2 regions of the Actinosynnema sp. NPDC049800 genome follow, and region 2 is predicted to be linked to the other one. Evidence: predicted binding sites of a transcription regulator. Region 2 holds the regulator's gene; the other holds the start of a gene.

Region 1 (7,254 bases), on a different contig from region 2:
TGGTGGTGGTGAGGGTTGGGGTTGGGGTTAGGCGGCTGCGGTGGTGGTGGTGTTGGTGGTTGTGGTGGTTGGTTGGAGGGCTAGGTCGAGGGCTTCGCGGACGTCGGTGACGAGGTGGACGGTCAGTTCGGCCAGGACCGAGTCCGGGACGTCGTCGAGGTCCGGTTCGTTGCGCTTGGGCAGGAGGACGGTGGTGATGCCGGCGCGGTGGGCGGCCAGCAGCTTTTGCTTGACGCCGCCGATGGGGAGGACGCGGCCCGTCAGGGAGACCTCGCCGGTCATGGCGACGTCGGAGCGGACCGGGCGGCCGGAGAGCAGGGAGGCGAGCGCCGTGGTCATGGTGACGCCTGCTGAAGGGCCGTCCTTGGGCACGGCGCCGGCTGGGACGTGGATGTGGACGCCGCGGTCTGCCAGGACTTCGGCTCGTTCGTCGTTGGAGCGCAGGTAGGAGAGGGCGATCTGGGCCGACTCCTTCATCACGTCGCCCAGTTGGCCGGTCAGGGTGACGCCGGACGCGCCGGTCCCCGCGGATGCCAGTGAGGCCTCCACGAAGAGCACGTCGCCGCCGGCTCCGGTCACGGCCAGGCCCGTGGCGACGCCCGGGACGGCAGTGCGCTCGGCGGACTCCGGGGTGTGCTTGGGCGAGCCCAGGTAGGTCCGGAGGTTCGGGATGTCGACGGTGACCGGCAGGGTGGATTCGTCCAGGGCGACGCGTGCGGTCACCTTGCGGAGGATGCGTGCGAGCGCGCGTTCCAGCTGCCGGACACCTGCTTCACGGGTGTACTCGCCGGCCAGTTTGCGCAGGGTCGGCTCGGTGATCGTGACGTCCTCGGGGGTGAGGCCGGCGCGTTCGACCTGGCGCGGCAGGAGGTGGTCGCGGGCGATGGTGACCTTCTCGTCCTCCGTGTAGCCGTCGAGCTGGACCAGTTCCATGCGGTCCAGCAGGGGACCCGGGATGGATTCCAGGACGTTGGCGGTGGCGAGGAAGACGACGTCGGAGAGGTCCAGTTCGACTTCGAGGTAGTGGTCGCGGAACGTGTGGTTCTGGGCCGGGTCGAGGACTTCGAGGAGGGCGGCGGTGGGGTCGCCGCGGTAGTCGGCGCCCACCTTGTCGATCTCGTCCAGGAGGACGACCGGGTTCATCGAGCCCGCTTCGGAGATGGCCCGGACGATCCGGCCCGGCAGCGCGCCCACGTAGGTGCGGCGGTGGCCGCGGATCTCGGCTTCGTCGCGGACGCCGCCCAGGGCCACCCGGACGAACTTGCGGCCCATCGCGCGGGCGACGGATTCACCGAGGGAGGTCTTGCCGACGCCGGGAGGTCCGACCAGGGCCAGGACCGCGCCGGAACGGCGGCCGCCCACGACGCCGAGACCGCGGTCGGCGCGGCGGCGGCGGACGGCCAGGTACTCGGTGATGCGTTCCTTGACGTCGTCCAGGCCCGCGTGGTCGGCGTCCAGGACGGCGCGGGCGCCCGCGATGTCGTAGGCGTCCTCGGTGCGTTCGTTCCACGGCAGGTCGAGGACGGTGTCGAGCCAGGTGCGGATCCAGCCGACCTCGGGTGACTGCTCGGAGGTCCGTTCGAGCTTGTCGACCTCGGCCAGGGCGGCCTCGCGGACTTTCTCCGGCAGGTCGGCGCCTTCGACGCGGGCTCGGTAGTCCTGCTCCTCGGTGGCGGGCTTGCCGTCGAGCTCGGCCAGTTCCTTGCGGATCGCGGCCAGCTGTTGGCGCAGCAGGAACTCGCGCTGCTGCTTCTCGACGCCTTCCTTGACGTCCTTGCGGATGGTCTCGGCGACGTCGAGTTCGGTCAGGTACTCGCGGCCCCACTCCAGCAGCTTCTCGAGCCGCTCGGTGACGTCGCTGGTCTCCAGCAGCCAGACCTTCTGCTCGTCGCTGAGGTACGAGGCGTAGCCGGCGAGGTCGGCGAGGGCGGACGGGTCGTCCACCTGCTGCACCGAGTCGACCACCTGCCACGCGCCGCGCTGCTGGAGGATCGTGGTGACCAGCCCCCGGTACTCGCGGGCCAGTTCGCGGGTGTGGTCGTCGACCGGTGATTCGTCCGCGATGGTCGCCTCGACCCACAGCGCCGCGCCGGGGCCGGTGGTGCCGGTGCCGATGCGCACCCGCTCGGTGCCGCGCACGACGGCCGCGCGCTCGCCGCCGGAGAGCCTGCCGACCTGCTCGATCAGGGCCAGCGTGCCCACCTTGGCGTACTTGCCGTCCAGCCGGGGCACCAGCAGGACCTTCGACTGACCGCCCGTCGCCGTCGCGGCCTCGATCGCGGCGCGGGCCTCGGCGGTGGCGTCCGAGCCGCTGAGGCGGATCGGCACGACCATGCCCGGCAGCACGACCACGTCGTCCAGCGGCAGCACCGGCAGCGCCAACGTCTCGCCCATGATCCCTCCAAAGTTGAGTCTGACTGGCTCAACCAAGATGAGCGTGGGTTTGTTTCCGGTAGGTGTTCGCCCAGAGCGAGCGTCCATTCGGGGGTTGTGCCCCGTGGATGGCGCCGCGACGATCACGCGGTCGGCTGACGAGGAGATGTGCGCATGGAGCAGGCGAGCTGGGTTCCGTCTTCGGTGGACCTGGACCGGCCGAGCGCGGCCCGGATGTACGACTACTTCCTGGGCGGGTCGCACAACTTCGCGGTGGACCGCGAGGCGGCGAAGTCGGTCGAGCAGATCTTCCCCGGCATGTCCGGCGCGGCCCGGGCCAACCGGTCGTTCCTGCGGCGGGCGGTGCGGTACCTGCTGTCGCAGGGCATCGACCAGTTCCTCGACCTGGGGTCGGGCATCCCGACGGTCGGCAACGTGCACGAGATCGCCCAGCAGACCAACCCGGCGGCACGGGTGGTGTACGCGGACGTCGAGCCGGTGGCCGTGGCGCACAGCACGGCGTTGCTGGCGGACAACCCGCTGGCCAGCGCGATCCAGGCGGACCTGCGCGACCCGGACTCCGTGCTGGAGAACGACGAGGTGCGGTCGGTGCTCGACTTCGACCGGCCGATCGGGCTGCTGATGGTCGCCGTGCTGCACTTCGTGCCGGACGAGGACGAGCCGGCCGCGGCCATCGCCCGGTACCGGGACGTGCTGGCGCCGGGCAGCTTCGTGGCAATCTCGCACGCGAGCTGGGACGGCGTGTCGCAGGAGGGGCGGGAGAGCGGCGAGCAGGTCAACGCCATCTACCGCCGCACGGACAGCCCGCTGGTGCTGCGGACCGGTGCGGAGGTCGCCACCTTCTTCGACGGGCTGGAGGTCGTGGAGCCCGGCGTGGTGCCGTTGAGCGAGTGGTGGCCGGATTCGGACGACGCCTACATCAACGCGTACGCGGGGGTCGGGAAGAAGGTCTGACGGCGTCCGTCACTCGGGCGGGGTGAGGCGGAGGTCCGGGTCGATCGGCGGCTCGCCGTCGAACGGGCCCGCGGGCACCGCGCCCAGCGCGTCGAGGGTGAGTCCGATCTCGCGCGCGTTCGGGTCGGTGTCGGGTGGCGTGGTGAACCAGGCGTGCAGGTCCTCGGGGATCCGGTAGCGGGCGGTGAGGTCGCGGTAGAGGGCGGCGCGGTCGCCGGACTGGTCGGCCAGCTGCTGGTACTCGCGCATGGCCAGGCGCATGCGGATCCAGCGGTAGCGGTCGGTCTTGGTCGAGTCGTCCTCGGTGAACCGGGTGCGCAGCAGCCGCCCGGCCTCGGCGCCGCGTTCGGCCAGGGCGCGGATCGTCTCCGGGCGCATGAAGAGGTTCGTGCCGCCTTCCAGGGCTCCGACGCGGACGTGCGCGATCCGTCCCCGGTAGCCCGGCAGGGCGGACTGCATCGTGTCGCGCCAGTCGAGCATGGTGTTGAGGATCGCCGACGCGAAGTGCTGCACCAGCCCGATGCCGCGCCACGGCGTGCCGCCGGTGGACGCGTCCTGCTCGGGCAGCCAGACGTCCCGGTCGTCGCCGGGCGGGTAGGACTGCAGGCTCAGGCCGAACGTCGGCCAGCGCGGCAGCAGGTTGTCGAAGAAGTGGATCGGGAAGTTGCTGGTGATGCCGCCGTCGGAGAACCAGTGGACGCGGGGTTCCGGCTCGGCGCGCACCAGCGGCACCGCGGCGATCAGGCCGGGCAGCGGCATGCTCATCCGGACGGCCAGCGCGACCGGCAGGTTCTTCGGCAGCACGTGCAGGGTCTCGGCGGGGTGCAGCGGGCAGTGGTGCCGCGAGGCGTCGTGGCCGAGCTTGTCGACGGTCCGCGGCGGAAGGACGGTCCCCAGGCACGTCGGGCAGAACAGCCACGCGGCCGACGGTTCGGTGAACGGCAGGCGGTAGGGGCGGCCCTCGGACAGGTCCGTGGTCATCAGGACCAGGTTGGTGGTCAGGTCGTCGAACGTCAGGTCCGTCGTCCCGGACAGGTCGTCCAGCACGTCGGCGATCCAGTCGCTCAGCGGGGGCACGCCGGTCGACGCGGGCACGCCGCACCGGCGGTCCCAGAAGTTCGGCCGGAACGCGCCGGTGCCCGGGATGAGTCCGAAGTGGATGGTGGTCGCCATCCGGTCGAGGAACCGCTTGGCGCCCAGGCCGTAGGTGAGGGCGACCGCGCTGACGAACGCGAACCCGAGCACCAGCCACCACACGGCGGCGGTGGCGGCGCTCGCCAGGCTCGGGGCCGTCCAGCGCGTGCTCAGGGCGACCGGGATCAGCGGGACGACCAGGAGCAGCGCGGTGCCGACGCGGCGCAACCACGCGTCCCGGCCGTTCGGCAGGACTCTCAGCACGATGCCGGGCACGGCGACGAGGGCCGCGACGGTGAGGCCGATCAGCGCCCACGTCGGCGTGGCGCCCCAGTCGATCGAGTGGAACCACAGGGTCGGACCGATGAGCCACAGCCCCAGCGCCAAGGCGAGGAAGGCCCGTGCCCGCCAGCCGATCGCGCTGATCAGGGCCAGCAGGAGGCACGTGAGCGGGCTGCGCCCGGTGGAGTCGCGGCGCTGCATGGAGGCCGCCACGATCCGGTACAGCTTGCGGGTGTGCTCGCTGGGCTGGAAGAGCTGGGCCAGCCGCCAGCCGGGCGCGGCGAACCAGTCGACGACCTCCCCGAGCTTGCGGAACCCGTCCCGGTCCCGGCCCTTCTCCGCGGCGGCGGTGAAGGCGGCCCCGATCGCACCGGCCGACGCACCGCCCAACGACCGGAACCGGTAGTGCCCGGCCAACTCCACGACGGCCAACGGGTAGACGACGCCACTGGCCGCCCCACCCCGCATGGTCAGGTCGCAGTACCGGTTGAAGTCCTCGGCCATGGCGAACCTCCCGGCCTCCATGGTCTCGTGCCGCCGGCCGGTGTGGCGCTAGACCAATCGGTTGTTCACTCGCGCGTTCACAGCTGGGATCGCGCGATCTGCTCGATCTCGGCCGGCGTGCCGGACATGATCGTGCGGACGTGCTCGGTCACCAGCTCGATCGGCCAGTCCCACCACTTGGCGCGCAGCAGCCGGGCCACGTCCTCCTCGGCGTAGCGCCGCTTCACCGGCTTGGCCGGGTTGCCGCCCACCACCGTGTACGGCGGCACGTCCGACGTCACCACGGCGCCGGTCGCGATGATCGCGCCGTCCCCGATCGTCACGCCCGGCATCACGAGCGCGTTGTAGCCGAACCAGACGTCGTTGCCGACCACCGTGTCGCCCCGCGTCTGCATGCCGGTCATCAGGTCCATCGTCTGCTCGGCCCACGTGCCACCGAAGATCGTGAACGGGAACGTCGACACGCCGATGTTGAGGTGGTTCGCGCCGGCCATGATGAACCTGGTGCCGGTGGCCAGCGCGCAGAACCTGCCGATGACCAGCTTCTCGGCGCCGTACCCGTAGAGCACGTTGCGGGTCTCGAACTCCAGCGCGTGCTCCGGGTCGTCGTAGTACGTGTACTCGCCGACCTCGATCGTCGGCGACGTCACCAACGGCTTGAGCTGGACGACGCGGTCCGCGTGCGGCAGCGGGTGCAGGACGGTGGGGTCTGGGATCAAAGTGGAGGGCTCCTAACGCGACTCGTGTTGCGTTAGAGTGGCACAACTCGCCCACTAACGCAACTGGAGTTGCAGTTGACCTCACGACCGGGTGGACGCTCGGCACGCGTCCGCGAAGCCGTCCTGGAAGCCGTGTACGCCGAGCTGACCCGGCACGGCTACGCCGGCATGACGGTGGAGAACGTCGCCGAACGCGCGGGCGTGCACAAGACCACCGTCTACCGCCGGTGGGGGACGGTCGACGTGCTCATCGCCGACGCCCTCGACCACACCCGCGAGTCCGAGTGGCCGGTGCCCGACACCGGCACGCTGGAGGGCGACCTGATCGCCGTCGCCACCGAGATCGCGGACACCTTCGCCGACCCGGAACGCCGGCTCGTCCCGATCGCGATCGTCATCGCCGCACAGCAGTCCACCCGCGCCCAGGACGCGAAGCGCCGCTTCTACGCCGCCCGCCAAGCCGAAGCGGCCAAGGTCGTCACCCGCGCCGTCGAACGCGGCGAACTCCCACCGCAGGCCGACCCGGTCGAACTCGTCCGCCTCACCTGCGCCCCGCTGTACCACCGGATCTTCGTCACCGGCGAGCCGGTCGACCGCCCCACCGCCGAGCGCTCCGCCCGAGCCGCCCTGGCCGCCGCCCGAGCCGGCCTGCTCTGAACCGGGATCAAGCGCCGGACAACCGGAGATCGCCCTCCCGACTCCGGCACCGCACGCGGCCCGACGGGAACGCGAGGTCGAGCGCCATCCGCCCGGTGCGCGGTTCGTGCTCCTGGGCGACCGCGAGCACCTCTTGCCCGAGGTGACGGGCGAACGGCGTCTCACCGCCGATCGGCCCGACCTCGACCCGCCCGTACTCCTGCATGTCATAGCCCTCGTGGGGCGGTGACTCCTCCACGATCAGGCACCAGTCCGAACCGGTCGTGACGTGCGTGCACCCGTCCTCGTCGTCCACCAGCCACACGTCCAACGGGTCGGTCGGCACCTCCGAGCCGTAGTGGTGCCAAGCCGCGACCACCCGCGCCAACCGCCGACCGACCAGGCGCCGGGGATCGATGCCGGCGCCGTGCAGTCCACAACTCGCCTCCACGGGCGAACCGTACGCCGCTACAGCTCGTACCAGCGCAGGATTTCCGGGTCCAGCACCCGGGCCGCGAGGCCGATCCGCCGCGCCGTCTCCGCCAACTCCGCCGCCGCCGCGGGGTTGCCGCGCGGCGGCAGGGCGGGATCGTCCAACTGGGTCACCATGTCGTCGTGGTGGCTCGGGACG
Region 2 (7,254 bases):
GTCCAGCACCTCGACCTTCACCGTGTCACCGTCACGCACCTCGCCCGCCAGCAGCTCCTTCGCCAACTGGTCGCCGATGGACGACTGCACCAGCCGCCGCAACGGCCGGGCCCCGTACACCGGGTCGAAGCCGTTCAGCGCCAGCCACTCGCGCGCGGCCGGGGTGACGTCCAGGGTCAGCCGCCGCTGCGACAGGCGCTGCCCCAGCCGATCCACCTGGATGTCCACGATGGACGTCAGCTCCTCGGTGGCCAGCGAGTGGAACACCACGACGTCGTCCAGCCGGTTGAGGAACTCCGGCTTGAAGTGCGTCCGCACGATCGACATGACGGCGTCGTTGCGCTGCCGCTCGTCCAGGGTGGCGTCCGCGATGACGTGCGAGCCGAGGTTCGAGGTCAGCACCAGGATGGTGTTGCGGAAGTCGACCGTGCGGCCCTGGCCGTCGGTGAGCCTGCCGTCGTCGAGCACCTGCAGCAGCACGTCGAACACGTCCGGGTGAGCTTTTTCGACCTCGTCCAGCAGCACGACCGAGTACGGGCGGCGGCGGACCGACTCGGTCAGCTGCCCACCCTGGTCGTAGCCGACGTACCCGGGAGGCGCGCCGACCAGGCGGGCCACCGAGTGCTTCTCGGAGTACTCGCTCATGTCGATCCGGATCATCGCCCGCTCGTCGTCGAACAGGAACTCCGCCAGCGCCTTCGCCAGCTCCGTCTTGCCGACGCCGGTCGGGCCGAGGAACAGGAACGAGCCGGTCGGCCGGTCCGGGTCCGCCACGCCCGCACGGGTGCGCCGCACCGCGTCCGACACGACCCGCACCGCCTCGGCCTGGCCGACCACGCGCTTGGCCAGCTCGTCCTCCATGCGCAGCAGCTTCGCCGTCTCGCCTTCGAGCAGCCGGCCCGCCGGGATGCCCGTCCACGCGGAGACCACGTCGGCCACGTCGTCCGGCCCGACCTCCTCCTTCAGCATCACGGCGGCGTCCTGGGTGGTGCGGGTGGCCGCCTCCAGCTCCTTCTCCAACGCCGGGATGCGCCCGTACCGCAGCTCGGCGGCCCGGCCGAGGTCGCCGTCGCGCTCGGCCCGCTCCGACTCGCCGCGCAGCTGCTCCAGCTGCTCCTTCAGGTCGCGGACCTTCTCGATCGAGCCCTTCTCGTTCTGCCAGCGAGCAGTCAGCCCGGACAGGTCCTCGCGCTGCTCGGCCAGCTCGGCGCGCAGCGTGGCCAGGCGTTCCACCGAGGCCGGGTCCGACTCCTTGGCCAGCGCCATCTCCTCGATCTCCAGCCGGCGCACGGCGCGTTCGACCTCGTCGATCTCGACCGGGCGGGAGTCGATCTCCATGCGCAGCCGGGACGCGGACTCGTCCACCAGGTCGATGGCCTTGTCGGGCAGGAAGCGGGCGGTGATGTACCGGTCGGACAGGGTCGCGGCGGCGACCAGGGCGGCGTCGGTGATGCGCACGCCGTGGTGCACCTCGTAGCGGTCCTTGAGGCCGCGCAGGATGCCGATCGTGTCCTCGACCGACGGCTCGCCGACGAGGACCTGCTGGAAGCGGCGTTCCAGGGCGGCGTCCTTCTCGATGTGCTCGCGGTACTCGTCCAACGTGGTCGCGCCGACCATCCGCAGCTCGCCGCGGGCCAGCATGGGCTTGATCATGTTGCCGGCGTCCATGGCGGACTCGCCGGTCGCGCCCGCGCCCACGATCGTGTGCAGCTCGTCGATGAACGTGACGACCTGGCCCGCGGAGTCGGTGATCTCCTTGAGCACGGCCTTCAGCCGCTCCTCGAACTCGCCGCGGTACTTCGCGCCGGCCACCATCGAGCCGAGGTCGAGCGCGACGACCTTCTTCCCGCGCAGGCTCTCGGGCACGTCGCCCGCGATGATCCGCTGGGCCAGGCCCTCCACGATGGCGGTCTTGCCGACGCCCGGCTCGCCGATCAGCACCGGGTTGTTCTTCGTGCGGCGCGACAGCACCTGCACCACGCGGCGGATCTCGGTGTTGCGGCCGATGACCGGGTCCAGCTCGCCCTTGCGCGCGCGTTCGGTCAGGTCGACGCCGTACTTCTCCAACGCCTTGTAGGTGCCCTCCGGGTCCGGGCTGGTGACCCGCGCCGAGCCGCGGACCTTGCCGAACGCCTCCTTCAGCGCCTCGGGGTGCGCGCCGTGGCGGCGCAGCAGGTCGGCGACCTGGCCGCCGTGGTGGGCGAGGCCGACCAGCAGGTGCTCGGTCGACACGTACTCGTCACCCATCTCGGTGGCGAGTTCCTGCGCCTTGCTCAGCACGCGGACGGCGTCGCGGGAGAACTGGGGCGCCGACACGGACGACCCGCTGGCCGCGGGCAGCGCCCTGGTCAGCTGCTCCAGCTCCTTGTGCACCTGCTTCGGGTCCGCGCCGACGGCGGAGAGCAGGGGCGCGGTCAGGCCGTCGCCCTGGGCCAGGAGCGCGCCGAGGAGGTGGACCGGGCCGACGTCGGGGTTGCCCGCGATGGTCGCCGCCTGCACGGCGGCGGACACGGCCTGTTGCGTCTTCGTGGTCGGGTTGAAAGCGTCCATTCCTCACCTCGGTCGGTGTTCGTGCGCAAGGGGCCGGCGTGCGCCACCGGCCATCACTCAGGTCAACGTCAGAAAAGTTGAGCCAGTTCCGCTCAACCTAGTGGAATCGTGTGGTGTGGGCCACGGCGGCGTGCCCTGCCGAAACTCGGGTGCGTCCGGTCGACTCCCACCGCGACGATCTGCGCATGACCTCACTGGTGCACCACATCACCTTCGACTGCGCGAACGCCTACGAGCTGGCCGGCTTCTGGAGCAAGGTGACCGGCCTGCCGGTCTCCGAACACGACTTCCCGGGTGACCCCGAAGCCCTGGTCGCGGTGCCCGGCGGGCCTGGGTTGCTGTTCATCCAGGTGCCCGAGCCCAAGACCGTGAAGAACCGGGTCCACCTCGACCTCCAGCCCGACACCACGCGTGACGCCGAAGTGGAGCGACTGCTCGGGATCGGGGCGGCGCTGGTGTCCGACATGCGCCGGCCGGACGGCACGGGGTGGGTCGTGCTGGCCGACCCGGAGGGCAACGAGTTCTGCGTTGAACGCAGCGCAGCCGAGCGGTCCGAGCAGGCCTGAGGCCGGTCACCCACATGTAGCAGCCGGTTGTCCACAGCGGCCCGCGAGTTGTCCACAATCCGCAGGTGGGCATCCACAGGCGACTGCGGCCCACCACACCAGGCCGGCCTGCCGGCCGCCACTGGGGTGAACATCGGCCGGTAAACCCCGATCGGACGTCCCGCCGACGTGGCCGGCGTGTTACCCGGCCCACGTCCCCTGAGGAGTCGTGCGTCTGGCGGTGGGCCGCAAGCGCTGGATTCGGTATATGTGGAAGGGAATGACCACCCGTTCGCGGGAACGTTGTGCGACCGTCCGTAATCGCACTGCACTCGAAGGTGGCATCAAGGAGTCGACCGGCCAGTTGGCGGGTTAGTGTCCCCTCGTCGGGATGGAAGCTTGACGAGGACGTAGCGCCCTTGCTGGCGCCGCCAGAAACGTGGAGACTGCGCCCGGACCATGACTGCGAACGCCGTGTTGAGCCCCATCCCGAGCCCGCCACACCGCGAACCTCCTCCTGGTGTCACCGCTATGGTGCGGATGATCCGGGAGAGCTTCGCGGTGGTGGAGCCGCGCGCCGAAGAGGTAGCCAAGTTCTTCTACGGCATGCTCTTCAGCCTCGCGCCAGCGACCCGTGAGATGTTCCCCGCGAACATGGAGGTCCAGCGCAGCCGACTGCTGCGCGCCCTCGTCCACGTCGTGCAGATGGTGGACAGACCGGACGACCTGATCCCGTTCCTGCGCCAACTCGGGCGCGACCACCGCAAGTTCGGCGTGGTCAACGTGCACTACGAGTCCGTCGGCACGGCGTTGCTGGCGGCGGTGAAGAAGTTCGCCGGGCCCGCGTGGACGCCGAAGGTCGAGATGGCCTGGGCCGAGGCGTACACGATCATGGCGCGGGCGATGCAGGAGGCGGCGGCGGCCGACGACGGCCCGGCCTACTGGCACGCGACCGTGCTCGACCACCAGCGGGTGAGCTGGGACCTGGCGGTCGTGCGGCTGCAGCCGGATCACCCGGTCGGGTACCGCGCCGGGCAGTACGTGAGCGTCGAGACGCCGCAACGCGCTCGGCTGTGGCGGTACTACTCGCCCGCGAACGCGCCGCGTGACGACGGCATCATCGAGTTCCACATCCGTTCGGTCGAGGGCGGGTGGGTCAGCCGGTCGATCGTCGGACACACCCAACCGGGTGACGTCTGGCGTCTCGGACCGCCGATGGGCCGGCTCGGCGTGGACCGGAAGTCCGGGCGGGACGTGCTGATGGTCGCCGGCGGGACCGGGGTCGCGCCGATGCACGCGATCATCGACGAGATGGCGCAGTGGGGCGAGAACCCGCGCGTGCACCTGTTCATGGGCGGGCGGACCCGCGAGGACTTGTACGACCTTGACAACCTCCAGCGGTTCGCGATGACCAACCCTTGGTTGACCGTCGTGCCGGTGCTGGAGTCCGACCCGGGCGCGCGTGGCGTGGAGCAGGGCACGCTCGCCGACGTAGTCACCCGTTACGGGGCGTGGGAGGAGCGGGACGTGCTGGTGTGCGGCTCGCCGTCCATGATCCGGGCCACCGTGTCGCGGATGCTGGTCGCCGGCACTCCACTCGACCGGATCAAGTACGACCCGTTCACACTGGACTGAACCGCTACCTGAAACTTTTTCACGTTTACCACCGGGCCGTGCGGGACTTTCGGCTGCCCAACGCGATCCGGCCGGTCACAGCCGCTCGGGCCACGCCGTGCTGGTCACGGCCACGGTGCCCTGGTCACGCCGTGCTGGTCACGGCCGCGCCGGCCACGCCGCGCCCAGCACGGCCGCCAGCGTGCCCGGCCGACTGGTCTGCGGGCAGTGTCCGCCGTCGACCTCGATCGCCTCGACCCCGAGCCGTTCGCGCGCGGCGCGGCGCATCCACGACGCCCGCAGCGTGCGGTCGTCACGCGGCAGGACGTAGGTCGACGGCAGGTCAGGCACCTCGTGCACCTCGCGGTACGTCGCGGCGGGGTAGAACAGGCGCAAGGTGCGCAGCCCGGCGCGCACACCGGCCAGGTCGCAGTCGTGGAACAGGAAGTACGAGGCCACCACGGGGTCCGCGGTGGGCGGTTCGGTGAGGGAGCGCCACTCCGGGTTGAACATCTCGCCCGTGTCGACGGCCAGTTCGTCCGCCAGCGACACGGGGCCGGGGATCATCGCGGCGATCCAGGCCAGGTGGGACGCGCCGAGGGCTCGTGCGATGGCGGGCATCAGCAGGCCGGCGCCGGAGTGCCCCACCAGGACCGGGGCCAGCGCGTCGCCCGCCTGGGCGCGGGCGATCGCGGCGTAGTCGACGGCGCGCAGTTGCGGCTGGTCGGTCGGCAGGTCCACGGCCACGGTGCGGTGGCCGCGTTGGCGGAGCAGGTCCTCCACCGGGCGCCAGGCCGCGGGCGACTGGGTGGTGCCGTGCACGAAGACGTAGTCCACGGGGTCCAGTCTGGCGCGGGTCGCCCGGTTCGGTCGGCTGCCAGGTTGGTTGGGCGGCGGCAGGTCGGTAGGGCGGTAGGGCGGTGGCCGGTTGGTTGGGCAGCAGGGCCGGGCCGGTCGTCGCGGGCCGCCGTCATCGGGGGATTCCGGCGTCGGGGGCGTGGGGGTTCAGGGCGGTGGGGGTCGGCGTCGCGGGGTTCCTCATGCTTAACCGAGGTACGGGAACAGTGTTTCCGTACACTTTCCCGAGATGATCACCCTATTGGGCGACACATCAGGCGGCTCAGCGCTTCGAGTTCGGCTTCCAGACGACCAGTGCCGTCTCGTGCCGCACCGGCACCAGGTCACGGCGGTACGACGCGTGCACCGACGCGGCGGCGTGCTCGGCCGCGGCCATGGCGGAGGCCAGTTGTTCGGTCAGCTCCTGCACCCTCGCGCGCAGCGCGCCGACCTCGTTCTCCAGCTCGATGATCCGCTTGACGCCCGCGAGGTTGACGCCCTCCTCCTGCGAGAGGCGTTGCACCTCGCGCAGCAGCACGATGTCGCGCATCGAGTACCGGCGCCCGCCGCCGGACGTGCGGCCCGGCGACACCAGGCCGAGCCGGTCGTACGCACGCAGGGTCTGCGCGTGCAGACCCGACAGCTGGGCCGCCACGGAGATGACGAAGAACGGGGTGTCCTCGTCGGTGCCGGGCGGGAACGGGAAGCTCACACCGACCTCTTCTCCAACAGGGCGTTGAGCTCCGCGCGCGGGTCGTGCTTCGCCGTCGCCGACGCGTAGTTCTCCAACGCCTCCCGGGCTGCGGCGTCCATGTTGTTCGGCACCGCGACGTTCAACGTGATGAGCAGGTCGCCGACCTGGCCGTCGCGCTTGGCGATGCCCTTGCCCTTGGCCCGCAGCACCCGACCGCTGGCCGTGCCGGCGGGAACCTTCAACGTCACCTTGCCCTCGAGCGTCGGCACGGTCAACGTGGTGCCGAGCGCCAGCTCGGGGAAGGTCACCGGAACGGTCACGGTCAGGTCGTTGCCCGACCGGCCGAAGATGGGGTGCGGGTTGACGTGCACGAGCACGAACAGGTCGCCGGCGGGCCCGTTGTTGCGCCCCGGCTCACCCTGCCCGGCCAGCCTGATCCGCTGGCCGTCGTCGACGCCCGCCGGGATGCGGATGGTCAACGTGCGGGTCTTGGTGCTCACGCCGTCGCCCGCGCACTCCGGGCACGGGTCGTCCACGATCCGCCCAGTGCCCCGGCAGTCGGCGCACGGCTCGGAGAACGCGAACGCGCCCTGGCTGCGGGTGACCAACCCGGCGCCGCCGCAGTTCGTGCACGTCCGCGGGGACGTGCCGGGACGCGCGCCGGAACCCGCGCACGTGCCGCAGGTCGCCGGGCTGGACAGCCGCATGGGCACGGTCGCGCCCTTGACGGCCTCGGTGAAGTCGATCCGGACGTCGGTCTCGACGTCCTCGCCGCGCCTCGGCCTGGTGGCCGACGCGGACGTGCCGCCCCGGCGGTTGAACAGGCCGCCGAGCAGGTCGCCGAGCCCGCCCATGCCGCCGGCCTGCTGCGCGCCCTGGCGGCCGAACAGGTCGCCGACGTCGAACCCGCCGCCGGTGCCGAACCCGCCGGGGAACCCGCCGCCTCCGGAGAAGAGGCGGCGGGCCTCGTCGTACTGCTTGCGCTTCGCGGTGTCCGACAGCACGCCGTACGCC

Evidence for each region. Region 2 encodes HspR, which represses chaperone genes until heat shock. Its sites were predicted from a motif close to ANNTTGAGTNNNNNNNACTCAANNT; they were not measured.
Region 1: lon (endopeptidase La) is a predicted target of HspR. The motif match lies at 2,405-2,429, and genes of this name have one in related genera.

The regions. Positions count from the first base shown of each region.
Region 1 covers NZ_JBFAMT010000003.1:376,462-383,715, reverse strand. The annotation lists gene lon (endopeptidase La) at 28-2,394, opposite strand; gene AB0I91_RS07115 (SAM-dependent methyltransferase) at 2,548-3,348, shown strand; gene AB0I91_RS07110 (patatin) at 3,358-5,268, opposite strand; gene AB0I91_RS07105 (CatB-related O-acetyltransferase) at 5,346-5,987, opposite strand; gene AB0I91_RS07100 (TetR/AcrR family transcriptional regulator) at 6,063-6,644, shown strand; gene AB0I91_RS07095 (hypothetical protein) at 6,652-7,074, opposite strand; gene AB0I91_RS07090 (MBL fold metallo-hydrolase) at 7,092-7,254, opposite strand, start outside.
Region 2 covers NZ_JBFAMT010000002.1:387,917-395,170, forward strand. The annotation lists gene clpB (ATP-dependent chaperone ClpB) at 1-2,550, opposite strand, end outside; gene AB0I91_RS04655 (VOC family protein) at 2,736-3,116, shown strand; gene AB0I91_RS04660 (FAD-binding oxidoreductase) at 3,627-4,730, shown strand; gene AB0I91_RS04665 (alpha/beta fold hydrolase) at 4,869-5,546, opposite strand; gene AB0I91_RS04670 (heat shock protein transcriptional repressor HspR) at 5,830-6,258, opposite strand; gene dnaJ (molecular chaperone DnaJ) at 6,255-7,254, opposite strand, start outside.